Regions from separate parts of the Enterobacter sp. KBR-315C3_2022 genome, predicted to be linked through region 1. Evidence: predicted binding sites of a transcription regulator. Region 1 holds the regulator's gene; each other region holds the start of a gene.

Region 1 (9,719 bases):
CAAGCGGGTAAAACGCCTGCGCGAGTTCGACGATCTGATTACCTCGAAGATCCACGGCTTCGCCGACGCGATTGACTACTACCGCCAGTGCAGCGCGATGCCGCTGCTGAACCAGATCACTAAACCGACGCTGATCGTCCACGCGAAGGACGATCCGTTCATGGATCATCACTCGATTCCGGCTCCCGAGCATTTACCGGCGAACGTGCAGTACCAGCTCACCGAGTACGGCGGGCACGTCGGCTTCGTCGGCGGCACGCTGCGCCGTCCGAAAATGTGGCTGGAGACGCGCATCCCCGACTGGCTCACGACTTATCTGGAAGGTGCTAAATGATTATTCCCTGGCAGGATCTGTCTCCCGAAACGCTCGATAATCTGATTGAAAGCTTTGTATTACGCGAAGGCACCGATTATGGTGAACAGGAGCGTTCGCTTGAACAAAAGGTCGACGATGTGAAGCGCCAGCTGAAAAGCGGCGACGTGGTGCTGGTGTGGTCAGAACTGCATGAAACGGTCAATATCATGCCCCGCAACGCGTTTCACGGCTGATCTTTACACCTTTCCAGTCAGGGAGTTGCTATGTCTGCCAGACATCCGGTTATTGCCGTAACGGGTTCGAGTGGTGCGGGCACCACCACCACCAGCCTCGCCTTTCGCAAGATCTTCGCCCAGCTAAACCTGCGGGCGGCAGAGGTTGAGGGCGACAGCTTTCACCGCTACACGCGCCCCGAAATGGACATGGCGATCCGCAAGGCGCGCGACATGGGCAAGCACATCAGCTATTTCGGCCCGGACGCGAACGACTTCGGCCTGCTGGAGCAGACCTTTATCGAATACGGCCAGACCGGCAGAGGGCAGTCGCGCAAGTACCTGCACACCTATGACGAAGCCGTGCCCTGGAACCAGGTTCCGGGCACCTTCACCCCCTGGCAGCCGCTGCCGGAGCCAACCGACGTGCTGTTTTACGAAGGGCTGCACGGCGGCGTGGTCACCCCGCAGCACGACGTGGCGCGCCACGTTGACCTGCTGGTCGGCGTGGTGCCTATCGTCAACCTGGAGTGGATCCAGAAGCTCACCCGCGACATCAGCGAGCGCGGGCATTCGCGCGAGGCGGTGATGGACTCCGTGGTGCGCTCCATGGAAGATTACATTAACTACCTGACGCCGCAGTTCTCGCGCACCCACATCAACTTCCAGCGCGTGCCGACGGTGGACACCTCCAACCCGTTCGCGGCGAAAAGCATCCCCTCGCTGGACGAAAGCTTTGTGGTGATTCATTTCCGCAATCTGGAAGGGATTGATTATCCGTGGCTGCTGGCGATGCTGCAGGGCTCTTTCATTTCCCACATGAATACGTTGGTGGTGCCGGGCGGGAAAATGGGGCTGGCGATGGAGTTAATCATGACGCCGCTGGTACAGCGGCTGATGGAAGGGAAGCAGATCGCGTAGTTGTTGCCCGGTGGCGCTGCGCTTACCGAGCCTACGGTCGTGCTTTTGTAGGGCGGGTCAGCGAAGCGCCACCCGCCAAAAAATCACGCCGCGATCACTTCATACGAATGGGTAATATTCACCGCTTTCTCCAGCATGAGCGCCACTGAACAGTATTTCTCCGCAGAAAGGTCTACTGCCCGCGATACCGCCGCATCTTTTAGCTCTTTACCGGTGACGATAAAGTGCAGGTTGATGTGCGTGAACAGCCGCGGCGCCTCTTCACGACGCTCCGACGTCAGCTTAACCTCGCAGTTGGTCACGTCCTGACGGCCTTTCTGCAGGATAGACACCACGTCAATCGCGCTGCATCCGCCTGCCGCCATCAGCACCATCTCCATCGGGCTTGGCGCTTTATCGCCGGAGTTGCCGTCCATCAAAATCTGGTGGCCGGAAGCGGACTCGCCCAGGAAGGTTAACCCTTCAACCCATTTCACACGCGCTTGCATAATGATTAACTCCAACGTTGCATTTTTGGTGACAGATTACGCGTGCGTTACATTTCTCGCAACGGAAGGCGACCTGCATCATGCTGAAGCGAGACACCAGGAGACACGCGGCAAAAGCTATGCTAAAACACTCGGGATGCTACAGTAATACATTGACGTTACACATGTATGCAGAGGACATCAAACTTTACTGGCTGCGACACATTAGACGGCCGACTTCCCAGGTATGGGTAAGAATTCGATTGCAAACCCAGAGTCAGGATGCAACGTATGGCTCTGGAGACAGCTTATAACAGAGGATAACAGCGCATGGTGCTTGGCAAACCGCAAACAGACCCAACTCTCGAATGGTTCTTGTCTCATTGCCACATTCATAAGTACCCATCGAAGAGCACGCTGATTCACCAGGGTGAAAAAGCGGAAACGTTGTATTACATCGTTAAAGGCTCGGTGGCAGTGCTGATCAAAGATGAAGAAGGGAAAGAGATGATCCTTTCTTATCTGAACCAGGGCGATTTCATCGGTGAACTGGGCCTGTTTGAAGAAGGCCAGGAACGTAGCGCCTGGGTTCGTGCAAAGACAGCATGTGAAGTGGCTGAAATTTCTTACAAGAAGTTCCGTCAGCTGATCCAGGTTAACCCGGACATCCTGATGCGTCTTTCTTCCCAGATGGCGCGCCGTCTGCAGGTTACGTCGGAGAAAGTGGGTAACCTCGCCTTCCTGGACGTTACCGGCCGTATCGCGCAGACCCTGCTGAACCTGGCGAAACAGCCGGACGCGATGACCCACCCTGACGGCATGCAAATTAAAATTACCCGTCAGGAGATTGGTCAGATCGTCGGTTGCTCCCGCGAAACGGTGGGCCGCATCCTGAAAATGCTGGAAGATCAGAACCTGATCTCTGCGCACGGTAAAACCATTGTGGTTTACGGAACCCGTTAATTCCGGTCAAACGGCGTGCCACCGCAGGGTGTCACGCCGTTTTTGTCTCTATTCCCCATGTGGCGCAGGCTGATCTATCACCCGGAAGTTAACTACGCACTGCGACAAACGCTGGTGTTGTGCCTGCCCGTGGCCGTTGGCCTCATTCTTGGACATCTCCAGCAGGGGCTGCTGTTTTCCCTGGTGCCCGCCTGCTGCAACATTGCCGGGCTGGACACGCCGCACAAGCGCTTTTTCAAACGACTTATAATTGGCGGCTGCCTGTTTGCTGGCTGTAGCCTCGCCGTTCAGCTGCTGCTGGCGCGCGATATTCCGCTGCCGCTGATTTTAACCGTGCTGGCGATGACGCTCGGCGTCACCGCGGAAATCAGTTCCCTGCACGCGCGCCTGCTGCCCGCCTCGCTGATCGCCGCCATCTTCACCCTGAGCCTTGCGGGCAATATGCCGGTGTGGGAGCCGCTGCTGATCTACGCCCTCGGCACGCTGTGGTACGGCGTGTTCAACTGGTTTTGGTTCTGGCTGTGGCGGGAACAGCCGCTGCGCGAATCCCTGAGCCTGCTCTACGTGCAGCTGGCCGACTACTGCGAAGCCAAATACACCCTGCTCACGCAGCATACCGACCCGGAAAAATCCCTGCCGCCGCTGCTGACCCGCCAGCAGAAGGTGGTGGATCTCATCAGCCAGTGCTACCAGCAGCTGCACATGCTCGCCGCCAATAAAAACCACGAGTACAAGCGGCTGCTGCGCATCTTCCAGGTGGGGCTGGACCTGCAGGAGCACATCTCCGTCAGCCTGCACCATCCGCAGGAGGTGCAGAAGCTGGTCGAGCGCAGCCACGCGGAAGCGGTGATCCGCTGGAACGCGCAGACGGTTTCGGCGCGCCTGCGCGTGCTGGCCGACGACATTTTGTATCACCGCTTTCCCACGCGCTTCAGCATGGAAAAACAGCTCGGCGCGCTGGAGAAAATTGCCCGCCAGCACCCCGATAACCCGGTTGGCCAGTTCGCGGCATGGCACTTCAGCCGCATCGCCCGCGTTCTGCGCACGCATCGCCCGCTCTATCCGCGCGACCTGATGGCCGACAAGCAGAAGCGCCTGCCGCTGCTGCCTGCCCTGAAAAGCTATCTGTCGCTCAAGTCCGCCGCCCTGCGCAACGCCGCGCGCATCAGCGTGATGCTGAGCATCGCCAGCCTGATGGGCATGGCGCTGCACCTGCCGAAGCCGTACTGGATCCTCATGACCGTGCTGTTTGTTACCCAAAACGGCTACGGAGCGACGCGCGTGCGCATTCTGCACCGGGCGGGCGGCACGATGGCGGGGCTAATTATTGCGGGCGTGACGCTGCACTTCCACGTGCCGGAAGGGTATACGCTGGCGGGAATGCTGGTGGTGACGCTGGTGAGCTACCTGATTATCCGTAAAAACTACGGCTGGGCGATGGTCGGCTTTACGGTGACCGCGGTATATACCCTGCAATTGCTCACGCTCAACGGCGAACAGTTTATCGTCGCCAGGCTGGTTGATACGCTGATTGGCTGCCTGATCGCCTTCGGCGGCATGGTCTGGCTGTGGCCGCAGTGGCAGAGCGGGCTGCTGCGCCAGAACGCCCACGACGCGCTCGAAGCCGACCAGGAGGCCATCCGCTTAATCCTGAGCAACGATCCGCAGCCTTCGCCGCTGGCGTATCAGCGCATGCGGGTCAACCAGGCGCACAACGCCCTGTTTAACTCCCTTAACCAGGCGATGCTGGAGCCGGGCTTTAATTCGCATTATCTGGCGGATATGAAGCTGTGGGTGACGCACAGCCAGTTTATCGTTGAGCATATCAACGCCATGACCACGCTGGCGCGCGAGCACACGATGCTGACGCCGGATCTGGCGCAGCGCTATTTGCAGTCGTGTGAAATCGCCCTGCAGCGCTGTCAGCAGCGGCTGGAGTATGACGCGCCGGGCGAGTCGGGGGATTCGAACATTCTGGAAGCGCCGGAGACGCTCACCCACGGGCCGATGAGCACCCTCGAGCAGCATTTACAGCGCGTGCTCGGGCATTTAAACACCATGCACACCATTTCGTCGGTGGCATGGCGCCAGCGCCCGCATCACGGGATTTGGTTAACGCGCATTCTGAAACGCACGCCGTATTGAGCGTGTCGCGTGAGATTATCCCCGAACGATTTTCCCGACCGCTGCGGCAAACCGAACTAACCCGTCTTCAATATCCTTCTCTTCCACCACCAGCGACGGCGCGAAGCGCATCACGTCCGGCCCGGCGTTGAGCACCATCACCCCTTCCTGGGCGGCGGCGTGCAGGAAGTCGCGCGCGCGGCCCTTGTACTGCGGCTTCAGCTCGGCGCCGATCAGCAGCCCCATCCCGCGGATCTCGCTGAACACGTCGTACTGCGCGTCAATCTGCTGAAGGTGCTTCACAAACTGCTCGCGCTTCGCGCTTACGCCGCTCAGCACCTCCGGCGTGTTGATGATATCGAACGCCGCGCCCGCCACGGCGCAGGCCAGCGGATTACCGCCGTAGGTGGAGCCGTGGGAACCGACGTGAAACGCGGAGGCAATCTCCTGAGTGGTGAGCACCGCGCTCACCGGGAACCCGCCGCCGAGCGCCTTGGCGCTGGTCAGAATGTCCGGCGTCACGCCGTAGTGCATATAGGCGAAGAGATCGCCGGTACGCCCCATGCCGCACTGCACCTCGTCAAACACCAGCAGCGCCTTGTGCTCGTCGCACAGCGCGCGCAGCCCTTTGAGGAACTCCGGCGTGGCTGCCGTCACGCCGCCTTCGCCCTGAATCGGCTCGATCACGACCGCGCAGGTGTGATCGTCCATCACCGCCTTCACCGCGTGCAGATCGTTAAACGGCACGTGGATGATGTCGGCCGGTTTCGGGCCAAAGCCGTCGGAATATTTCGGCTGGCCGCCAACGGACACGGTGAACAGCGAGCGGCCGTGGAAGGCGTTATGGAAGGCGATAATCTTGGTTTTGTAGGGGCTGTGGCGGGTAGAGGCGTAGTAACGCGCCAGCTTGAAGGCGGTTTCGTTGGCCTCGGTGCCGGAGTTCATAAACAGCACGCGCTCGGCGAAGGTGGCCTCGATGATCTTGCGCCCCAGGCGCAGCGCAGGTTCGTTGGTAAAGACGTTGCTGGTGTGCCACAGGGTTTCGCCCTGGGTTTTCAGCGCCTCCACCAGCGCAGGATGGCAATGGCCCAGCGCCGTCACCGCAATGCCGCCCGCGAAATCCACATACTCTTTGCCCTGCTGATCCCACACGCGGCTGCCTTTTCCCTTCACCGGGATAAACTCGGCCGGTGCATAAACCGGCAGGATCACTTCGTCGAATGTTGCGCGGGTAATTGCGGATTGTTCAGTTGCCATGTCATGCCCATCCATTTTATGTCACAGAGATTGTGAAAATATAATCAAAAATATGCATAAAAAATCACAACAAGGCAATAGATATTCAGCGATTGAGGAAATTCGCCAGCAGCTGGTGCCCCTGCTCGCTGAGAATGCTTTCCGGGTGGAATTGAACGCCTTCGAGATCCCATTCCCGATGGCGAATGCCCATGATCTCCTGAGTTTCGCTCCAGGCGGTCACCTCGAAGCAGGCGGGCAGCGTCGGCGGGTCAATGACCAGAGAATGGTAGCGCGTCACGGTCAGCGGGTTATTTAACCCCGCAAAGACGCCCGCGCCCGTATGGGTAATTGGTGAGGTTTTACCGTGCATCACTTTCGCGGCGCGGACGATGGTGGCACCGAAAACCTGCGCAATGGCCTGGTGGCCCAGGCAAACGCCCAGAATCGGCAGCCTGCCCGCGTAGTGGCGAATAGCGTCCAGCGAAACGCCCGACTCTGACGGCGTACACGGCCCCGGCGAAATGACGATTTTCTGCGGGGCCAGCACGTCGATATCGGCGAGCGCGATCTCGTCATTGCGGCGCACCGCCACCTCGGCGCCGAGTTCGCAAAAATACTGGTAAAGGTTCCAGGTGAAGGAATCGTAGTTATCAATCAGCAGGATCATGGCGGCTCCAGAAAAAAAGGCCGCCCTATTCTACTCAGTTTCCCGCGCGTCGCTCACTACTTTGGCAAAGATGGCGTTCAGATCGGTCAGGTCTCCCGTGGCGCCGCTGCGGTTCGCCGCGACCCACCGTTCGGGATCGATACCCCGCCAGTCCAGCGCGTAGCCCGCGTGGATCGCCAGCTGCTCAAAGAAGACGCGCTGGGCGATGCCGTTGCCGCTGATGAACGGGTGAAGCATGTTGATTTCGCAGTAGTAGTGGCTAATTTTCTCAACAAACGCGTCTTTATCCAGGCCAACCAGATACTTGTCGGCTTCCAGATCGGCCATCAGCTCGTTTCCCATCTTCTCGATGTATTCGAAATGGCAGAAGGGAATGTCGCCCTTGATGATGTCGTCGGTGCGGAACTCGCCAGCCCGCTTCGTCTCTTTGCGGTACAGATGGCGGTGGATGAGGCACAGTTGGGGCAGGCCGGGCGCGGCGGGCCCAAGCTCAAGCGTCTCAATCTCGGGTTCTGAAGGACCATTGCCTTTTTCAAGGAGACAACTGGCCTGAAAATTAACGCTGCGCTGCTGGTCCCAGAGACGGGATTTTTGCCTGTCGGTGAGTTTTTTCACTAATGCCTCCCTGAAGATTTCCGTTTGCCACAATTATAAGCAGCAAAACGCGCTTTCGCAGGGAGGGGGATGACGCGGGCAGGACGTTGCCCGCGTTAAGGGAGATTACGGCAGGACTTTTGCAGAAAGGATAACCACCGGTTTGGACGGCACGTTCTGGTACGGACCGACGTCGTGCGTCTGAACCTGGGAGATTTTGTCCGCCACGTCCATGCCCTTCACGATTTTACCGAACACGGCGTAGCCGAAGTCGCGCTGGCCGTGGTCGAGGAAGGCGTTATCCGCCACGTTGAGGAAGAACTGGCTGGTCGCGCTGTCTTTATCCGCGGTGCGCGCCATAGAGATGGTGCCGCGCTTGTTCAGCAGGCCGTTATCCGCTTCGTTTTTGATCGGCGGGTTAGGCTGCTTTTGCTGCATTTGTTCATTAAAACCGCCGCCCTGCACCATAAAGCCTGGGATCACGCGGTGAAACGTGGTGCCGTTATAGAAACCGCTGTTCACGTAATCGAGGAAGTTTTTCACTGATACAGGAGCTTTCTGGCTATTCAGTTCCAGCTCAATGTTCCCGGCGGAGGTCGTCAGCAGGACGTGAGGGTCTCCTTTTGCTGCCAGCGCAGCAGGGGAAACGGCAGAAAGAGCAAGCACAGCTGCAACAGCCGCCAGCGTTGATTTGAGCATGAGAATTCCTTAACAAAGCGCAGTGTATAAAGCGAATGGCTTGATTCTAAAGAGCAGTATGGACCGAGGCCAGACTTTTACCTAATTTTACGAAATTGAAACAGTTGTAACGACGCAAACGTTTGGTTTTCGCGCCAGTTTGCGTGATCAGGATCACATAAAAAACTGCAATCGATCGTAAATTTCTCTGAAAAGGTGGGAATGGATCACTTTCAAGACTAGAATTTGCCCGCTCTCAGCGCCCTCCGGCGCTTTTCTTTTTTCAACAGGCCAGACATGACTAACAGCAATCGCATCAAGCTCACATGGATCAGCTTCTTCTCCTACGCCCTGACCGGCGCGTTGGTGATCGTCACCGGGATGGTGATGGGAAATATCGCAGACTACTTCCAGCTGCCCGTTTCCAGCATGAGTAACACCTTCACCTTCCTCAACGCGGGGATCCTGATCTCCATTTTCCTGAACGCCTGGCTGATGGAAATCGTGCCGCTGAAAACCCAGCTGCGCTTCGGCTTTGTGCTGATGGTCGCCGCCGTGGCGGGCCTGATGCTGAGCCACAGCATCGCCCTGTTCTCCGCCGCCATGTTCGTGCTTGGCCTGGTGAGCGGGATCACCATGTCGATCGGGACGTTCCTCATTACCCACATGTATGAGGGCCGCCAGCGCGGCGCGCGCCTGCTGTTTACCGACTCCTTCTTCAGCATGGCCGGGATGATTTTCCCGATGGTCGCCGCCGTTCTGCTGGCGCGCAGCATCGAGTGGTACTGGGTGTATGCCTGCATCGGCCTGGTCTACGTGGCGATCTTTATCCTGACCTTCGGCTGCGAGTTCCCGGTGCTGGGTAAAAAGGCGCAGACCGCGGCGGAACCCGTAGCGAAAGAAAAATGGGGCATCGGCGTGCTGTTCCTCTCCATCGCCGCCCTGTGCTACATCCTCGGCCAGCTGGGCTTTATCTCCTGGGTGCCGGAATACGCGAAAGGGCTGGGCATGAGCCTGAACGACGCGGGCAAGCTGGTGAGCGACTTCTGGATGTCTTACATGTTCGGCATGTGGGCGTTTAGCTTCATCCTGCGCTTCTTCGACCTGCAGCGCATTCTGACCGTGCTGGCAGGCCTGGCGACCGTGCTGATGTACCTGTTCATCAACGGTTCCCCGGAGCATATGCCGTGGTTCATCCTGACCCTGGGCTTCTTCTCCAGCGCGATTTACACCTCGATCATCACCCTGGGCTCGCTGCAGACCAAAGTGGCCTCGCCGAAGCTGGTGAACTTCGTGCTGACCTGCGGCACCATCGGTACGATGCTGACCTTCGTGGTGACCGGCCCGATCGTGGCCCACAGCGGCCCGCTGGCGGCGCTGCACACCGCTAACGGCCTGTACGCCGTGGTGTTTGTGATGTGCTTCGTGCTGGGCTTCGTGACCCGACACCGCCAGCACAATACGCCAGCGGCGTAACGCCTATCCCTACGCCCCTTTGCGCTCTGCGAAGGGGCTGTTTTTGGTTAAGAACAGCTCTT
Region 2 (9,719 bases), on a different contig from region 1:
CTCCTCGACTCGCTGGGCAAGCAGATCCTGCCGGAGTGGCTGACCATCGAAGAGCATCCGCACCTGCTGAAAGGCCTGGCCTCCACGCCGTTCGACAGCGAAGGCGTTCGCACCGAGCGTCGCGACATTATTAAAGACGGCGTGCTGACCCAGTGGCTGCTCACCAACTACTCCGCGCGCAAGCTGGGGCTGAAAAGCACCGGCCACGCGGGCGGCATCCACAACTGGCGCATCGCCGGACAGGGGCTGAACTTTGAGCAGATGCTCAAAGAGATGGGCACCGGCCTGGTGGTCACTGAGCTGATGGGCCAGGGCGTCAGCGGCATCACCGGCGACTACTCGCGCGGCGCGGCGGGCTTCTGGGTGGAGAACGGTGAAATCCAGTATCCGGTGAGCGAAATTACCATCGCCGGAAACCTGAAGGACATGTGGCGCAATATCGTGACGGTCGGTAACGATATTGAAACCCGCAGCAATATACAGTGTGGTTCTGTACTTCTGCCCGAAATGAAAATTGCGGGTCAATAGCGATAGCGTTTTGTTAATAATAAAAAAGGAAGTGAGCAATGCGTAAACACCTGTTAGCGATCGTCGCCGCGTCAACGCTGGTTCTTGGCTCTTCTGCGTTTGCCGCCGATCTTGAAGACAATATGGACATCCTCAGCGAAAACCTGAAGGTGGTGCAGAAAACGGACAATGCGGCGGAAATGAAGGACGCACTGACCAAAATGCGTGAAGCGGCGCTGGATGCGCAAAAAGCCACCCCGCCGAAGCTGGAAAACAAAGCGCCGGACAGCCCTGAAATGAAGGACTTCCGCCACGGCTTTGACGTGCTGGTGGGCCAGATCGACGGCGCGCTGAAGCTCGCCAACGAAGGCAAGGTGAAGGACGCCCAGGCGGCAGCCGATCAGTTCGTCGCCACGCGCAATGCGTACCATAAAAAGTACCGCTAACCGATCGCGCATCTGACACGCATCCAGCGGGGGCCATTGGCCCCCGTTTTTTTTGCCCGGTAATAAGTAAACCCTATCGCCATCACATTTTTGCGCGATTACGCCCGAACGTTTTCATCCACGCCCCGAATGTTTTTCCGCTTGAATGCGTGATATTCATCACGCAAATACAGCGATTTATCCATATTCAGCGCATTTATGTGGCACAGATCACTAGTGCGGCTCGCCTTTCCACTTTGAAGTGGAAAACAACTCGCTACAAACAATGCGCCCCCGGCGTTAGTTTTATTCCAGAGCCATTAACGGGGTAAGACCAGTGATTAACGGAGCGGTAATGAACGACGTTGGGGAACAGGCGGTGCAAACAGAACAGCTCGCTACCACCATGCTGCAGCAGGTCTATACCCTGCTCGCCGGGCACAACATCATTCCCAATGCGGTACAGGAACAAATGCTCACCTCTCACGTTCGCGCGATGGCGCACCGGTCCGTGACCGGCGAGCCGCTGCCGGAGGTTGAAGCGGACCTGTTCGACGAAATTTCACCTGATTCAATGCAACTCGCCCGCGAAGTGGTGGCGCAGTTCGGCAACCTTCCTGATGAAGAGGCCTGGCTGCTCTCCGTTCACTTTGAAGTCGCGAAAGACAACCTTTAAGGAGCAACACATGGAACAGATTACAGTCGTGATTGGCGATCGCCTGGGCAAAGGTCAGAAAGTGGCTGCCGGTGTAGAGAAAGCAGGTGGACGCGCGGTGGTCGTGCCGGGCGTGGCGGCAGACATGAAGCTGGGCGACGTGATGAAAGCGGAAAATGCCACCTTCGGCATCTCCTTCTGCGGCAGCGGCGGCGCGGGTGCCATCACCGCGCAGACCAAATATGGCTACAAGGCTAAATACGGCATGCGTTCCGTGGACGAGGGCGTCACCGCCATCAACGAAGGCTGCAACGTGCTGGGCTTCGGTTTTATGGATAAAGAAGAGCTGGGCGAGCGTCTGGTGCAGGCGTGGCAGAAGAAGCACGGCGCGTAAGCATGAAAGAACAATTCACAACCACGGTGAGGGTGAAGGGGAAGGGCGACGCCAAAGCGCGCGCCTTTGCCGACGCGCTCAACCACGTTCAGGCCGCGGTGATGAAAGCCTCACCGCATATCTTACTGCGTATTGAGCCACAGGATGTGCAGGTCGTTCAGGCGCAAGAAGCGGTGCGCAAAGAAGCCTTTTTGTTCTTCTTTCTGCGCCGGGAAAGACGCACCTACAGCGTGGAGCTGGATGTGACCGTCAACGTGACCGCTATCAATCTCGACCAGGTGGATTTCGTCACGCAACGCTGATTCTTACTACATAGGGCAGAATAATGTTCCTGATAATTTTAATAAAATCGCTCATCATCGGCGGCCTGGTTGGCGTCGGCGTTGGGGCCGGGGCTGCACGCATGTTTCATGCGCCTACCACACAGGGTATGGGCGCGTTTCGTACGTTGGGGGAACTGAACTCCTGCGAAGGGGATCCGGCTTCTCACTTCTCCTTTGGGCTGGGCTTCTTCTTTAACGCCTGGGCCTCTTCCGTGGCCGCAGGTGCCTTCACCCAGGACGTTGACCACCGCATCATCCCGAACTGGGGCGCCGCGGCGCTGATGATCAAGAACCGCAACGTCGGCGAAACGCTGCACGATCCGCGCAAAATGGCGATTGCCTGCGGCATCATCGGCATGCTGGTCGTCACCTTCCTGAACCTGACCGCCTCCTCCGTGCCCGCCGCGCTTCAGGTCACCGCCGTGAAGGTGCTGGTGCCCGCAGCAAACCTGCTGGTGAACACCGTGATGCCGGTGATCTTCTGGCTGGCGGCCATCGACGCGGGCAAAAAATCCGGCTTCTGGGCCACCGTGTTTGGCGGCGCGGCGCAGCTGATCATGGGCAACGCCGTACCGGGCCTGGTGCTGGGGATCCTGATCGGTAAAGGCGTGGAAGAGAGCGGCTGGAACCACGTCACCAAGGTGATGATGGCGGCCATCGTCGCGCTGTTCGTGCTGAGCGGCTTCTTCCGCGGCTTCGACATGAAGATGATCGAATCCTTCCATCTGACCGTGCCGAACTGGCTCGACATGATCCACAACTCGCTCAGCGGTAAATAACAGGAGCCTCTAAATGGAACAGAATAAAGGTTTTTGGTATGCCGACTGGTCGTTCCCGATCTTCGTTGGCCTGCTCTCCTCCGGCGTCTTCGCCGGGACGCACATGTACTACCTCTACGGCATCGGCGCGTTTAACGAAGTGGCCTTCGTGGCGATGCTGAAAGCGGGTATCGATACCGGCGTGTACGGCGCGGTGGCGGCGTTCGGCGCGAGCTTCCTGTTCGCGCGCATCATCGAAGGATCGCTGGTCGGTATTCTGGATATCGGCGGCGCGATCCAGACCGGCGTGGGCCTCGGCGTTCCGGCGCTGCTGCTCGGCGCGGGCATTATGTTCCCGGTGACCAACTTCATTGCCGCGCTGATTACCGGCCTGGTGATTGGCCTGGCGATTGGCTACGTCATCATCCTGGCGCGTAAGTTCACCATCAACCAGAGCAACTCGACCTACGGCGCGGACGTGATGATGGGCGCGGGCAACGCCTCCGGCCGCTTCCTCGGGCCGTTGATCATCCTCAGCGCCATGACCGCCTCCATTCCTATCGGCGTGGGGTCACTGCTGGGTGCGCTGCTGTTCTACATCTGGCAGAAGCCGATTACCGGCGGCGCGATCCTCGGTGCCATGCTGTTAGGCTGGCTGTTCCCGGTCGCTCTTTAATACCCGCGGGCGCTGCGGCGCCCGCCTTACCAGGAGAACCCCATGTTTGATTTACTCCTGCGCCGCGCGCGCCTCTCCGACGATACCCTGACCGATATCGCCATTCAGGACGGGAAAATCGCGGCGCTGGGCGAGATTAACGCACCCGCCCGTAAAACGGTTGAGCTAAACGGCGACGTGTTCGTCAGCGCAGGCTGGATCGACTCCCACGTTCACTGCTACCCCAATTCCCCGATTTACCACGACGAGCCGGACAGCGTCGGCATCGCCACCGGCGTCACTACCGTGGTGGACGCGGGCAGCACGGGCGCTGACGACGTGGACGACTTCTACGCGATGACCCGCAAAGCCGCGACGGAGGTGTACGCGCTGCTGAACATCTCCCGCGTGGGGCTGATTGCCCAGAACGAGCTGGCCAACATGGCCAATATCGACGCCGACGCGGTGAAGCAGGCGGTGAAGCGCCACCCTGATTTTATCGTCGGCCTGAAGGCGCGCATGAGCAGCAGCGTGGTCGGTGAAAACGGCATCACGCCGCTGGAGCGCGCGAAAGCCATTCAGAAAGAGAACGGCGACCTGCCGCTGATGGTGCACATCGGCAACAACCCGCCGAACCTCGACGAAATCGCCGAGCTGCTGAGCTCTGGCGACATCATCACCCACTGCTACAACGGCAAGCCGAACCGCATCCTGACGCCGTCCGGCGAGCTGCGCGCCTCCATCACCTCCGCCCTGAAGCGCGGCGTGCGTCTGGACGTCGGCCACGGTACCGCGAGCTTCAGCTTTGAGGTGGCGAAGCGCGCCATCGCGATGGGCATTCTGCCGCACACCATCAGCTCGGATATCTACTGCCGCAACCGCATTAACGGCCCGGTAGGAAGCCTGGCGAGCGTGATGTCGAAGTTTCTCGCCATCGGCATGTCATTGCCGCAGGTGATTGAGTGCGTGACCGCCAACGCCGCCGACGGCCTGCGCCTGACGCGCAAGGGGCGCATCGCGCCGGGCCTCGACGCCGACCTGACGCTGTTCACGCTGAAGCGCCAGCCGACGCTGCTGACGGACGCTGAAAACGACAGCCTGCAGGCTGAACACATTCTGGTGCCGCTTGCCGCGATCCGCGCGGGCAAGGGCTACATGACCGAACAAGGGAGCACGGAAAATGCCTTCGATTTATGAGAAGTACCATTTAAAGCAGGTTATCAACACCTCTGGCCGCATGACGGCGCTGGGCGTCTCCACGCCGCGCCCGGAAGTGGTGCAGGCGGCGATGGACGGCATGAATCATTATTTCGAGATGAAGGATCTGGTCAATAAAACCGGTGAATACATCGCCAGGCTGCTGGACGTGGAAGGGGCGACGGTCGTCTCCTGCGCCTCGGCGGGCATTGCCCAGTCCGTGGCGGCGATGCTGGTGAAAGACAGCGACTGGCTGCTGGAAAACCTGCACGTCACCCCGATTGAAAACAATGAAATCGTGCTGCCGAAGGGCCACAACGTCAACTTTGGCGCGCCGGTCGGCACCATGGTGGCGCTGGGCGGCGGCAGGCTGGTGGAAGCGGGCTACGCTAACGAATGTTCCGCCGATCAGCTGGCGGCGGCGATCACCCCGCGCACGGCGGCGATCCTCTACATCAAGTCTCACCACTGCGTGCAGAAAAGCATGCTCAGCGTCGAGCAGGCGGCGGTCGTGGCGCGCAAGCACGATCTGCCGCTGATCGTCGACGCGGCGGCGGAGGAAGATCTGCACGCCTACTACCGCTCCGGCGCTTCTCTTGTTATCTACAGCGGCGCGAAGGCGATCGAAGGGCCAACCAGCGGGCTGGTGATCGGCAGAACCCAGTACGTTGAGTGGGTGAAGCGCCAGACGGCGGGCATTGGCCGCGCGATGAAGGTGGGCAAAGAGGGCATTCTCGGCCTGACCTGCGCCATTGAACACTACCTGACGGCGACCAAGGAGAGCGGCGACGAGATGGTGGCGAAGATGACGCCGTTTATCGACGCGCTCAACACCCTGAACGGCGTCACCGCGCGCGTGGTCTGGGACAGCGCCGGACGCGACATCGCGCGTACCGAGATTAAGTTCGACGAAGCCGCAACCGGCGTCGGCACCGGTGACCTGGTGAATAAGCTCAAGCAGGGCGAATACGCCATTTACTTCCGCGGCTACAAGGCTAACGAAGGGATTATCGAAGCGGACGTGCGCAGCGTGACCGCAGACCAGCTGAACATTGTCTATCGCCGCATTAGCGAAGTATTAGGCCAGGAGAAAAAGGCATGAAACTGACCCCGAATTTTTACCGTGACCGCGTCTGCCTGAACGTGCTGGCAGGCTCAAAAGCCAACGCCAGCGCCATCTACGAGGCGGCGGAAGGCCACGTGCTGGTGGGCGTGCTCTCTAAAAACTACCCGGACGTGGCGAGCGCGGTTGCCGACATGCGCGAGTACGCGCAGCTGATTGATAACGCGCTCTCCGTGGGCCTCGGCGCGGGCGATCCGAACCAGTCGGCGATGGTGAGTGAGATCTCCCGCCAGGTGCAGCCGCAGCATGTGAATCAGGTCTTCACCGGCGTGGCGACCAGCCGCGCGCTGCTGGGGCAGAGCGAGTCCGTGGTCAACGGCCTGGTGTCGCCAACCGGCACCGTCGGCATGGTGAAAATCTCCACCGGCCCGCTGAGCAGCGCGGCACCGGACGGCATCGTGCCGGTTGAAACGGCGATTGCGCTGCTGAAAGATTTCGGCGGCAGCTCGATCAAATACTTCCCGATGGGCGGCCTGAAGTGCCGCGACGAGTACAAAGCGGTAGCGGAAGCCTGCGCGCGTCACGACTTCTGGCTGGAGCCGACCGGCGGTATCGATCTGGAAAACTACGAGGAGATCCTGCAGATCGCCCTCGACGCGGGCGTAAGCAAAATCATCCCGCATATTTACAGCTCGATTATCGACAAGGCCAGCGGCGACACGCGCCCGGAAGACGTGCGCACGCTGCTGGACATGACGAAGAAGCTGGTTAAGTAATAAAACCAACGCCCCTCACCCCGGCCCTCTCCCCAAAGGGGAGAGGGTGTCATAGTCCCCTCTCCCCTTTGGGGAGAGGGTTAGGGTGAGGGGGACATAACGCACCCACCCCAAGGAGCCACCATGCACACCCGTAACCTGCTCGTCGCTTCACTCTCTTTGCTTGCTACCGCCGCCGTCGCGCAAACCCAGTACGCCTGGGTCGGCACCTATAACCCGAACGGCGAGGGGCTGTACCGCTTTACCGTCGACCCGAACACCGGCGCGCTCGGCGATAAAACGCTGGTCAGCAAATTGCCGAACGCCGCGCAGCTTGCCGCCTCGCACGATGGCAAGACGCTGTACGTGGCAAGCGAAGTGGAGCAGGGCGTGGTGCAGGCGCTGCGCGTGGGGGATAACGGCGAACTGAGCGAGCTTAATCAGGTGGCCTCCGGCGGTGCAGGGCCGGTGTACCTGTCGCTGACGCCGAACGGCAAGCATCTGCTGGTGGCGAACTACGTCAGCGGCTCGATTGCGGTTCTGCCGGTCAACGCGGACGGCAGCCTGGGGGACGCCACGGATACCCATCAGGACAGCGGCGAACCGGGCGCGGCAAAACCGGAAGCCGCAGCGGAAGGCAGCTTTGCCATCAGCGATCACAACGGCCCGCACGCGCACATGATCGCCGCCGATCCGAGCGGGAAGTACGTGTTCTCCACCGATCTGGGGCTGGATCGCATCTATCAGTATCATTTTGACGATCGAACCGGGAAGCTGACCCCGAACGATCCGCCGTTTATCAGTGCCTCGTCGAAGGGCGCAGGGCCGCGCCACTTCGTCTTCACGCCGAAAGGCGACGCGCTGTGGCTGATTAACGAAGAGGCCTCAATGCTGACCCACTATACCGTGGCGGCAAACGGCACGCTGAAGGAGGGCAAAACGCTCTCTTCCCTGCCGGAAGGGTACAAAGGCACCAGCTTTGCCGCCGGGCTGGCGTTAAGCGCGGACGGCAGGCAGCTGTATGTGGCTAATCGTTTGCATAACAGCATCGGGCACTTTACCGTAACAGCGGACGGTACGCTCACGCACCGGGACGACGTCTGGACGCGCGGCGACTACCCGCGCACGCTGACGCTCGATAAGCAGGGCCGCTGGCTGTACGTTATGAACCAGCGCAGCGACAACATTACCCGCTTTCGCGTCGCGCAGGACGGCAGGCTGAGCGTTGAGCCGGACTATACGCCGGTCGGCAGTCCATCCCAGATGGTTATTTCACCCTAAGCAGTAAGAGGACAACGACGTGCGATTTCCGAACCAACGTTTAGCGCAACTTTTCGATCTGTTGCAAAACGAGACGCTGCCGCAGGACGAGCTGGCGCAGCGGCTGTCGGTTTCCACGCGAACCGTCCGGGCGGACATTACCGCCCTCAACGCGCTGCTGGCGAGCCACGGCGCGCAGTTCGTGCTGAGCCGCGGCAGCGGCTATCAGCTCAAAATTGACGATGCGGCGCGCTATCAGGCCCTGCAGGATTCCCACCCGCGCGCGCTGCGCATTCCGCGCACGGGAACGGAGCGCGTCCACTATCTGGTGGTGCGTTTTCTCACCTCGGCGTTTTCGCTCAAGCTCGAAGATCTGGCGGACGAGTGGTTCGTCAGCCGCGCCACGCTGCAAAGCGATATGGTCGACGTGCGCGACTGGCTGGCCCGCTACAGCCTGACGCTGGAGACCCGGCCGCGCCACGGCATGAAGCTGTTTGGCAGCGAAATGTCGATTCGTGCCTGCCTGACCGATTTGCTGTGGGAGCTGGCGCAGCAGGACAGCCTGAACCCGCTGGTCACCGAGGTGGCGCTCAACGCGGGCGTGCCGGAGCAGATGTTGACCGTGCTGCACGACGCGCTGACGCGGCACCACATTCGCCTGACCGACGAAGGCGAGCTGTTCCTGCGCCTCTACTGCGCGGTGTCGGTGCGCCGCATCAGCGAAGGCTATCCGCTGCCGGAATTTCACGCGGAAGACGTTGAGGAGAACGTGCGCGACGCGGCGAAAGAGATCGCCGCCACAATCCAGCAGCTGGCGGACAAAGCGCTTTCGCCTTCGGAGGAGAGCTGGCTGTGCGTGCACATTGCCGCGCGGCAGATCCAGGAGATTGCGCCAAGCGCGATCAATGCCGACGATGACGAAGCGCTGGTCAACTACATCCTGCGCTACATCAACACCCACTATAATTACAACCTGCTCAGCGACGCGCAGCTGCACGCGGATCTACTGACGCATATTAAAACCATGATCACCCGCGTGCGGTATCAGATCATGATCCCCAATCCGCTGCTGGATAACATCAAGCAGCACTACCCGATGGCGTGGGACATGACCCTGGCCGCGGTGTCGAGCTGGGGGAAATACACGCCGTACGTCATCAGCGAAAACGAGATTGGTTTCCTGGTGCTGCACATCGGCGTGGGGCTGGAGCGGCACTACAACGTCGGCTATCAGCGCCAGCCGCGCGTGCTGCTGGTGTGCGATGCCGGTAATGCGATGGTGCGCATGATTGAGGCGGTGCTGCAGCGTAAATACCCGCAGATTGAGATCGCCCGCACCCTGACCCTGCGCGAGTACGAGCTGGCGGACGCGATTGGCGAAGACTTCGTCATCTCCACCGCCCGCATCAGCGAAAAAGCGAAGCCGGTGGTGACGATTGCGCCGTTCCCGACGGACTATCAGCTGGAGCAAATTGGCAAGCTGGTGCTGGTGGACCGCACCCGCCCGTGGATGCTGGATAAATATTTCGACGCCGCCCACTTTCGCATCATCAACGCGCCGGTCGACCAGCAGACCCTGTTCCGCGAGCTGTGCGAGCAGCTTGAGGGCGAAGGCTTTGTCGGCGCGGAGTTTCTGGACTCCGTGATTGAGCGCGAGGCCATCGTCAGCACCATGCTCGGCGACGGCATTGCGCTTCCGCACTCGCTTGGGCTGCTGGCGCAAAAAA
Region 3 (9,719 bases), on a different contig from region 1:
TGATCGACTTTGAGTACATTCGGTTCAATGATGACGCGGAGTTACCTGAAAAATCGCAGATAAAAGACGTGCAGCATGCGATTCATAAGAATAGCGATAGCGTATTACGCGAGCGTTTCAAACGCTCTCACTGGCACGTCTGGAGCCGGGTCTTCAGGAAAGACATTCTCGGAGACCACAAATTTCCAAACAGTGGTCGATATGAAGACATGTACTTCACGCCATGGTTATATTTTAAATCAGAAAACATTGTGTCTATTAAAGCACCTCTGTACTTATACAGAACTAACCATAGCGGCATCACGCAAAACCTGCTTGTTGACGATATAAACAACATGACTGACACGCTTGAGCATACTATCAGTGAATTTGATTCGCATGCTCATACGCCGAAAAAACAAGAATTATTAAAGCTGGTCATTCTAAACTGTCTGTTAGAAATAAAAACCATCCATAAAAAAATATATGGTTATTATAAATACGATAAAAAAATATGCGATATCATCAAGAGATCCTCAGTTTTCATTGATAAGAATGAAACAAAAGGATCTATTGTTTTTCATATGAAACATCCTCATTTAATAACGAAAGTCTCTAAATTTCTCTACGCTTTCAAACGGTAGTTCGTAGCGCCTGTTGTACTTCGCGCTACGATCCTTTTCACCCGTGATGATAGCCGCCGCCCAGCGCTGAGGTCAGCTGCAGGGTGGCGTCCAGGTACTGGCCCTTTAAGGTCAAGCCGGAGATCTTCTCCTGCAGGGCCGGGATTTTCGCCTCGCTGACGCGCGAGCCCGCAATCAGCCCTGCATTAAAGCGCGCCTGCGCGAGCGTAACCACCCTTGCGGCATCGTGCTCTACGCGCTGGTGCTGCTGGTTTTTGCTGGTCAGCGTCTCAACCTCGCTGGCGGTGCGCGCGACCTGGTTTACCGCATCCACCACCGCCTTGTTGTAATCGGCAACGCTGAGATTGTTCTGCGCCTGGGCGATATCCAGCTGCGCGTTGAGGCGACCGCTGTCAAAAATCGGCAGCGTGAAGCCGCCCGTCACGCCCATCTGCTGCGCGGAATGGCGTAAAAGATCGCTCAGGTGCAGGGCATCCTGCTGCAAAAACGCCATCAGGTTGACGTCGGGATAGAACGCCGCTTTGGCCGCATCAACGTTATTCATCGACGCTTCGATATACCAGCGCGCTTCCTGAAGGTCCGGGCGACGCGCCAGCAGCTCATAGCCCAGCGTCGTAGGTAAAGAGGCCTCAACGGCCGGAAGATCGCGGCGCGTGAGCTTCACCGATGCCGTATTGGTCAGCGCCTGGAGCCGCGCCTCAATGGCCTTCATCTTGCCCGCGGCGTCGGCCATATGCTCTTCGGTTTTGCTGGCATTGATATCGGTTTCGACGCCCTCAATGGACGAGGTGATCCCGTGCTGGTAAAGCTGTTTATCCGCCGAGATGATATTATTCTGCTCCTGGCGGATATCGCTCAGCACGCCGTAGATCGCCGATTCGGTTTGCCATTCCCAGTAGAGCCGCGCCACGCTGGTGGCAAGCAGCTGGCGGGTCTGCTCGAGCTCCGCCTTTTGCGCGTTCACTTTGCCAATGCGCGCCTCAACCAGGTCACGGTTTTTCCCCCAGAGATCCAGATCCCAGCCCGCCGTCAGGCCGAACGTGCCGTTGGTATACCACGGCCCGGTTGTGCCCGCTGCGGGATCGGTCAGCGCAAACGGGCCCATTAAGCCTTCTGCCGACATTTTCTGGCGCTCAAGGTCAGCAGAAAAATCAACCTGCGGACCGTCGGCGGCCATCGCGGCTTTCGCCTGGGCTTCTGCGAGCGTGATGCGCTGACGGGCAATCTGCATATCCGGGGCATTGCTCAGGGCTTTTGCAATCAGTGAATCCAGCTGCGGGTCGTTATACTCTTTCCACCACGCGTTTTTCGGCCAGTCGACGTGGCTCAGACGCGCGTTAACCCCAGCGGCGACCGGCTGGGTTTTAATGGCTGATACCGAGGGATGCTGCGGCGCGCACGCGGCGAGCGTAAAGATTAGCGGAGTCGTCAGGGCTAAAAGAAAAGAACGTTTCATCACGTCATGCACTCAAAAATTAAAGGCGCAAATTACGCCTGGCGCCGCTCTTTTTTTTAGTAACCCGTGGCAATCCACACGTTGTCATACAATCACATAATTGGAAAATTATTCGCCAATCCAATCAATAAATTACATGCATTCACTGCAATTATATTTTCACGCGCCGAGGGGCTGCTACACTTGATAGGACAAACATGCACAGGAGAGGCAAATGAAGATATTACTTTGGATTATTTTGATTATTTTTCTGATTGGGCTGCTGGTGGTAACAGGCGTATTCAAGATGATATTCTGAGTGAACGGCCCCGCATTTTTCCGGGCCGTTTCTTATTTGGACTGGATCACGCTGGCAATTTCGGCAGAGGTTTGCAGCGCGCGGATCTCCTGAAAAAGCCCCAGCGCTTCGCTGTACTCCTTTCGCAGATAGCTCAGCCACTGCTTAATGCGCGCAACGTGATATAACCCGGTATCACCCTGCTTTTCGAGACGACTGTATTTTTTCAGCAGCGTGACCACCTCTTCCCACGGCATGCGCGGCTCGTTGTATTTCACCACCCTGCTCAGATTAGGCACGTTCAGCGCGCCGCGGCCTATCATCACCGCATCGCAGCCAGTTGCCTTAAGGCAGGCCTGAGCGCTGTCGTAGTCCCAGATTTCGCCGTTGGCGATAACGGGAATAGAAAGCCGCTTGCGGATCTCGCCAATCGCCTGCCAGTTAATGCGCTCGGCCTTGTAGCCGTCTTCCTTAGTACGACCATGCACCACCAGCTCGGTGGCGCCCGCCTGCTGTACCGCATCGGCAATCTCAAACTGCCGCGCGTCGCTGTCCCAGCCCAGCCGCACCTTTACCGTGACCGGCAGATCGGACGGCACCGCCTCACGCATCGCTTTTGCGCCGCGGTAAATAAGCTCCGGATCTTTCAGCAGGGTCGCGCCGCCGCCGCTGCCGTTGACCAGCTTCGACGGGCAGCCGCAGTTGAGATCGACGCCCCAGGAGCCCAGCTCAACCGCGCGGGCGGCGTTTTCCGCCAGCCATTGCGGATGCTGGCCCAGCAGCTGAATGCGCACCCGCGTGCCGGATGCGGTGCGGCTCTGGCGATGCAGCTCCGGGCAGAGCCGATAGAACGATTTTGCTGGCAGCAGCATATCCACCACGCGCAGGAACTCCGTCACGCAGAGATCGTAATCATTTACCTCGGTCAGCAGCTCGCGCACGAGCGAGTCGAGCACGCCTTCCATAGGGGCCAGCAAAACACGCATATCAGTACCTGAAAAAAAAGACGCGCTATAGTTGCATGTAAACTTTGCCCTGTCCATTTGTGGAAATGCCCGACGTTCCGTTTTGGAATGTCTGGTATGCTCAAAATTCATGATGTGATCCGTGGCACATTTCAGGGTTTAATTGTATGATGAATGCGTTTCAGCAAGGACTTTCACCATGAGCAAATCACTGAATATCATCTGGCAATATCTGCGCGCATTCGTACTGATTTATGCCTGTCTCTACGCCGGGATTTTCGTCGCCTCCCTGCTGCCTATCACCATTCCCGGCAGCATCATCGGGATGCTGATCCTCTTCGTGCTGCTGGCGCTGCAGATCCTCCCGGCGAAATGGGTCAACCCCGGCTGCTTCGTGCTTATCCGCTACATGGCGCTGCTGTTCGTGCCCATCGGCGTTGGCGTCATGCAATACTACGATTTGCTTATGGCGCAGTTCGGGCCCATCGTCGTCTCCTGCGCGGTCAGCACGCTGGTGGTCTTCCTGGTGGTGAGCTGGAGTTCGCACATCGTTCACGGCGAACGTAAAGTGGTCGGGCAGAAAGGAACCAAACAATGATGGCTAATATCTGGTGGTCGCTGCCGTTAACCCTGGCGGTATTCTTCGCGGCGCGCAGGCTTGCCGCACGTTTGAAAATGCCGCTGCTTAACCCGCTGCTGGTGGCGATGGTGGTGATTATCCCCTTCCTGCTGCTGACGGGCATCCCCTACGAACGCTACTTCGCTGGCAGCAAAATTCTCAACGATCTGCTTCAACCTGCCGTCGTGGCGCTGGCGTTTCCTTTATATGAACAGCTGCATCAGATCCGCGCCCGCTGGAAGTCCATCATCACCATCTGCTTCGTGGGCAGCCTGGTGGCGATGGTCACCGGCACCACGGTGGCGCTGCTGATGGGCGCATCGCCGCAGATCGCCGCCTCCATCCTGCCTAAATCGGTCACCACGCCCATCGCCATGGCGGTAGGCGGCAGCATCGGCGGTATCCCCGCCATCAGTGCCATGTGCGTGATTTTCGTCGGCATCCTCGGCGCGGTGTTTGGCCATACCCTGCTCAACGTGATGAAAATCCACACGAAAGCGGCGCGTGGGCTCGCCATGGGCACCGCCTCGCACGCGCTGGGCACCGCGCGCTGTGCCGAAGTGGACTATCAGGAAGGCGCTTTTAGCTCGCTGGCGCTGGTGATCTGCGGGATTATCACCTCGCTGATTGCCCCGTTCGTCTTCCCGATTATTTTGGCGGTAGTGGGCTAAAATTTGCGATGCGTCGCGCAAATTTCATTTTGTTTTCATAAGTTGCATACATTATGAGATGCAGATCACAAATAAGGCCTCACTGGCTCCGTACACTACCGATCCATTAACCTTTATGAGGCAACGCCATGCACCCACGTTTTCAATCTGCTTTCGCACAGCTTGCAGAGAATTTGCAATCAGCCCTGGCTCCGGTTCTGGCGGATGCGCATTTCCCCGCCCTGCTGACCGCCGGGCAGGTCGCGACGCTTAAAGAAGCAACGGGACTGGACGAAGACGCGCTGGCTTTCGCACTGCTGCCGCTGGCCGCCGCCTGCGCGCGCGCCGATCTTTCCCACTTCAACGTCGGCGCCATCGCCCGCGGCGTAAGCGGAACCTGGTACTTCGGCGGAAACATGGAGTTTCTCGGTGCGACCATGCAGCAAACCGTTCACGCGGAGCAGAGCGCCATCAGCCACGCCTGGCTGCGCGGGGAAAAATCCCTGAGCGCGATCACCGTGAATTACACCCCCTGCGGCCACTGCCGCCAGTTTATGAACGAGCTGAACAGCGGCCTGCAGCTGCGCGTTAACCTGCCGGGCCGCGAGCCGCGCACGCTGGGCGATTATCTGCCCGACGCCTTTGGCCCGAAAGATCTTGAGATCAAAACGCTGCTGATGGACGAGCAGGATCACGGCTTCACCCTGTCCGGCGACGCGCTGAGCGAAGCCGCTATCGCTGCCGCGAACAAAAGCCATACCCCGTACAGCAAATCGCCGAGCGGCGTGGCGCTGCAGTGTCGCGACGGGCGCATCTTTACCGGCAGCTATGCCGAAAACGCCGCGTTTAACCCAACGCTGCCGCCGCTGCAGGGCGCCCTGAACCTACTGAGCCTGAACGGCTATGACTACCCGGACATTCAGCGCGCCATTCTGGCAGAAAAAGCCGACGCGCCGCTGATCCAGTGGGATGCGACCGCCGCGACGCTGAAAGCGCTGGGCTGCACAACAATTGACCGCGTTCTGCTCGCGTAATCCCTCCGGCGGGCAGAAATGCCCGCCGGTATGATGAAAAACCCTTCAGTTGATTCTCTGTTTCTTGCGCTTACCAGGCGGGTAAAGTAGCCTGAGTGAACTTTCACCCACGAACGAGCCATCTCCATGTTAAAGCGCGTGTTTTACAGCCTGTCTGTCCTGATCGGCATACTGCTGTTGATCGTGCTTGGCCTCGACCGCTGGATGAGCTGGAAAACGGCCCCGTATATCTTCGACGAGCTGCAGGATCTCCCCTACCGCCAGGTCGGCGTGGTGCTCGGCACCGCCAAATACTATCGCACCGGCGTGATTAACCAGTATTACCGCTACCGTATTCAGGGCGCGCTGAACGCCTATAACAGCGGGAAGGTCAATTACCTGCTGCTGAGCGGCGATAATGCCCAGCAAAGCTACAACGAGCCGGTAACGATGCGTAAGGACCTGATTGCGGGCGGCGTCGATCCGGCAGACATCGTGCTCGACTACGCTGGCTTCCGCACGCTGGACTCGATCGTGCGCACCCGCAAAGTGTTCGACACCAACGATTTCATCATCATTACCCAGCGCTTCCACTGCGAGCGCGCGCTGTTTATCGCCCTGCACATGGGCATTCAGGCCCAGTGCTACGCCGTGCCGTCGCCGAAGGATATGCTCAGCGTGCGCGTGCGCGAGTTTGGCGCCCGCTTTGGCGCGCTGGCCGATCTGTATCTCTTCAAGCGCGAGCCGCGCTTCTTAGGCCCGCTGGTGCCGATCCCGGCAATGCATGAGGTGCCTGAAGACGCGCAGGGTTATCCGGCTGTCACGCCGGAGCAGCTGCTGGAACTGCAGAAGAAACGCTAACCCGACCTACAGTCACGATGCTGTGGGCCCGCCAAGCGCAGCGCCACCGGACAAAAAAAAGGCCCGCTACGTGAGCGAGCCTTTTATTCTCAAGAACTTATTTCTTACGCGCGTACTTCAGTGAATCAAGGGCAACCGCGAAGATGATAATCGCGCCCTTGATGATGTACTGCCAGTACGGGTTCACGCCGATATAGGTCAGACCGTAGTTGATAACGGTGAAAATGATAACGCCCGTCACCACGCCAATCACGGTGCCCACGCCGCCGCTGAAGGAGACGCCGCCCACCACGCAGGCCGCGATGGCGTCCAGCTCGTACATAAAGCCAAGGTTATTGGTCGCCGAGCCGATGCGGCCCGCTTCCAGCATCCCGCCGAACGCGTAGAACACGCCGGACAGGGCATAAATCATCAGCAGGTTCAGCGCAACGTTAACGCCGGACACTTTCGCCGCTTCCGGGTTACCACCGATGGCGAAGATATTTTTGCCGAAGCGGGTTTTGTTCCACAGCACCCAGACGAAGGCCACCGCAATCAGCGCATAGAACGTAATGTACGACAGGCGGAAGCTGCCGAGCGCCACGAAGCCCTGGGTAAAGGTCGAGAAGCCGCTGTCGAAGCCGGAAATCGGCGACGCGCCCACGAAGTCGTAGTATAGGGAGTTGATGCCGTAAACGATAATCATCGTGCCGAGGGTGGTGATGAACGGCGTCACGTTCAGGTAGGCGATGATGATGCCGTTGATCAGGCCAATCACCGCGCCAATGGCGCACACGATCAGGATTACCACGAAAATCGGCATGGTGGCCATTTCCGGGAACACCTTGTTGGCATTTTCCATCGACTGCAGCAGCGTGGCGGCGATAACCGCCGCAAGGCCAACCTGACGCCCCGCCGACAGGTCCGTCCCCTGGGTAACGATAAGTCCCGCCACGCCCAGCGCGATGATAATACGCACGGAGGACTGGGTCAGAATGTTACTCAGGTTCAGCAGGCTTAAGAACGTAGGGTCCTGGAAAATAATAATGGCCAGCAAAACTAAAAGAACGACGTAAATACCGCCCTCTTTCAGATAAGTGAGAAAGCTTTTTTTATTTAACGCACTCATGAGGAGCCCCTGATCTTAAAGGTGCAAAGACGCAAGACGCAAAATTTCATTTTGCGTTGTCGTTTTGGTGTCAACAATACCGGCAACGAGACCATTGCTCATTACCAGAATACGATCCGTGATCCCTAACAGTTCCGGCATTTCGGAAGAGATAATAATGATCCCTTTATTCTTTTTCGCCAGCTCGGCAATCAGCTGGTAAATTTCGAATTTTGCCCCTACGTCGATTCCGCGCGTTGGCTCGTCCAGCATCAGAATTTCCGGCTGGGTTAATAGCCAGCGGCCAATAATCACCTTCTGCTGATTACCGCCGGAAAGAGAGCCAATCTGCGTGCGGTGGCCCGGCGTTTTTACGCGCATTGAGTCAATTACCCACTGGGTATCGCTCTTCATGCGGGAATTATCCAGCAGGCCGATTTTGCTCTTGTAGTTACGAATATTCGAAATTAGCGAGTTAAAGTTAATATCCAGATACGCATAAATCCCGGTGGAGCGGCGCTCTTCCGTCACCAGCGCAAAACCGTGGTTAATGGCTTCGTTGGCGTTGTGGTTATTAATTTTCTTGCCGTGCAGCGTAATCGTGCCGCCGGACTTCTCGCGAATGCCAAACAGGGTTTCAACGATGTCGGTACGCTTGGCGCCCACCAGCCCGGCAATGCCCAAAATTTCGCCCTTGTGCAGGTCGAAGGAGACGTCGCGAATCGACGGCTGGCGCAGCGAGGTCAGGTTGCGCACCTCAAGAATTACTTCGCCCGGGGTGTTTTCTTTGTCCGGGAAGCGCTGGTTCAGGGAGCGGCCGACCATCATGGCGATGATCTTGTCCATATCCAGCCCTTCCAGCGGCTGGGTGGCAATCCACTGGCCGTCGCGCAGAATGGTGATCTCATCGCACAGCTGGAAAATCTCTTCCATCTTGTGGGAGATATAAACAATCCCGCAGCCGCGGTCCTTCAGCTTGCGAATAATGGTGAAAAGGTGGTTAACCTCTTTTTCCGTTAATGACGAGGTTGGCTCATCCATAATGACGATTTTGGCATCATAGGAGAACGCTTTCGCAATTTCTATCATCTGCATCTGGGAAACGGATAATGTTCCGACGCGGGCGCGCGGATCGATATCAATATCCAGCTCGTCAAAAATGGCTTTGGTGTCGCGGTACATTTTGTCCTGATCGACAAAGACACCCTTGGTTGGGTAACGGCCCAGCCACATATTGTCCATAACCGAGCGTTGCAATACCAGGTTTAACTCCTGGTGAACCATCGAGATACCGTTTTCCAGCGCTTCTTTCGCTGAATGGAAATCGATCTCTTTCCCCTGAAAAAGAATACTGCCAGAATCTTTTTGATAGATCCCAAAAAGACATTTTAATAACGTTGATTTACCGGCACCGTTCTCCCCCATTAATGCGTGAATGGAGTGAGGACGCACCTTTAAATTAACATTATCAAGCGCCTTAACGCCGGGAAAAGACTTGTTGATACCGCTCATTTCTAACAAGTATTCACCGGACGACTGAGTAGTTGTGCTGACCATAATTATACCTTGTTGGCCTCGCATATCGCGTTATAAAAGGGCGCAACGAATTGCGCCCAGTGGAGACGTTATGGCTAACTTATTTACCGATGAACTCAGCCAGGTTGGACTGGTCTACGCCCACGTACGGTACGCGAACGATTTTGTTTTCAATTTTCCAGCTGGTGCCGTCAGCGGCGCCTTTACCGTCGGCCAGGTTTTTCGCCAGATCGAAGGTCGCTTTCGCCTGGTTGTTGGCATCGTTCAGCACGGTACCGGCCATCGCGCCGGATTTCACCAGCGCCAGCGCTTCCGGCAGCGCATCCACGCCGAACACAGGAATGGAAGATTTGTTGTGCGCTTTCAGCGCTTCAACCGCGCCCATTGCCATCGCATCGTTGTTGGCGATAACCACTTCGATTTTGTTGGCGTTCGGGCCGGACAGCCATGCGTCCATCTTATCTTTCGCCTGAGCGGTGTCCCACATGGCGGTATCGAGCGCCAGCTGCTGGGTTTTCAGGCCCTTGTCGTTCAGCTCTTTGATCACGTAGGTGGTACGCGCTTCAGCGTCCGGGTGGCCCGGCTCGCCCTTCAGCAGCACAAACTGAATCTGGCCGTCTTTGTTCAGATCC

What was found. Region 1 encodes CRP, which controls carbon source genes, mostly activating them, when cyclic AMP is high. Its sites were predicted from a motif close to ATGTGANNNNNNTCACAT; they were not measured.
Region 2: a site for CRP is predicted at 1,152-1,169, ahead of AB8804_RS07300 (glycine dehydrogenase). Genes of this name have one in related genera too.
Region 3: a site for CRP is predicted at 4,665-4,682, ahead of cdd (cytidine deaminase). Genes of this name have one in related genera too.

What each region holds. Positions count from the first base shown of each region.
Region 1 is NZ_JBGKEB010000020.1:41,317-51,035, reverse strand. It holds gene AB8804_RS18375 (hydrolase) at 1-334, shown strand, start outside; gene AB8804_RS18370 (YheU family protein) at 331-549, shown strand; gene AB8804_RS18365 (phosphoribulokinase) at 580-1,449, shown strand; gene AB8804_RS18360 (OsmC family protein) at 1,533-1,937, opposite strand; gene crp (cAMP-activated global transcriptional regulator CRP) at 2,247-2,879, shown strand; gene AB8804_RS18350 (YccS/YhfK family putative transporter) at 2,937-5,024, shown strand; gene AB8804_RS18345 (aspartate aminotransferase family protein) at 5,040-6,260, opposite strand; gene pabA (aminodeoxychorismate synthase component 2) at 6,346-6,909, opposite strand; gene AB8804_RS18335 (putative adenosine monophosphate-protein transferase Fic) at 6,940-7,524, opposite strand; gene ppiA (peptidylprolyl isomerase A) at 7,630-8,202, opposite strand; gene tsgA (MFS transporter TsgA) at 8,479-9,657, shown strand; gene AB8804_RS18320 (cytosine deaminase) at 9,667-9,719, opposite strand, start outside.
Region 2 is NZ_JBGKEB010000005.1:39,561-49,279, reverse strand. It holds gene pmbA (metalloprotease PmbA) at 1-528, shown strand, start outside; gene cybC (cytochrome b562) at 567-953, shown strand; gene AB8804_RS07300 (glycine dehydrogenase) at 1,270-1,608, shown strand; gene AB8804_RS07295 (SFCGS family glycine-rich protein) at 1,619-1,981, shown strand; gene AB8804_RS07290 (DUF4312 family protein) at 1,984-2,283, shown strand; gene AB8804_RS07285 (DUF4311 domain-containing protein) at 2,307-3,083, shown strand; gene AB8804_RS07280 (DUF4310 family protein) at 3,097-3,738, shown strand; gene AB8804_RS07275 (amidohydrolase/deacetylase family metallohydrolase) at 3,781-4,914, shown strand; gene AB8804_RS07270 (DgaE family pyridoxal phosphate-dependent ammonia lyase) at 4,898-6,016, shown strand; gene AB8804_RS07265 (KDGP aldolase family protein) at 6,013-6,753, shown strand; gene AB8804_RS07260 (lactonase family protein) at 6,877-8,013, shown strand; gene AB8804_RS07255 (transcription antiterminator) at 8,033-9,719, shown strand, end outside.
Region 3 is NZ_JBGKEB010000002.1:359,284-369,002, reverse strand. It holds gene AB8804_RS04480 (glycosyltransferase family 2 protein) at 1-623, shown strand, start outside; gene mdtQ (multidrug resistance outer membrane protein MdtQ) at 661-2,079, opposite strand; gene dusC (tRNA dihydrouridine(16) synthase DusC) at 2,410-3,342, opposite strand; gene AB8804_RS04465 (CidA/LrgA family protein) at 3,521-3,919, shown strand; gene AB8804_RS04460 (CidB/LrgB family autolysis modulator) at 3,916-4,611, shown strand; gene cdd (cytidine deaminase) at 4,740-5,624, shown strand; gene sanA (outer membrane permeability protein SanA) at 5,751-6,464, shown strand; gene mglC (galactose/methyl galactoside ABC transporter permease MglC) at 6,562-7,572, opposite strand; gene mglA (galactose/methyl galactoside ABC transporter ATP-binding protein MglA) at 7,588-9,108, opposite strand; gene mglB (galactose/glucose ABC transporter substrate-binding protein MglB) at 9,188-9,719, opposite strand, start outside.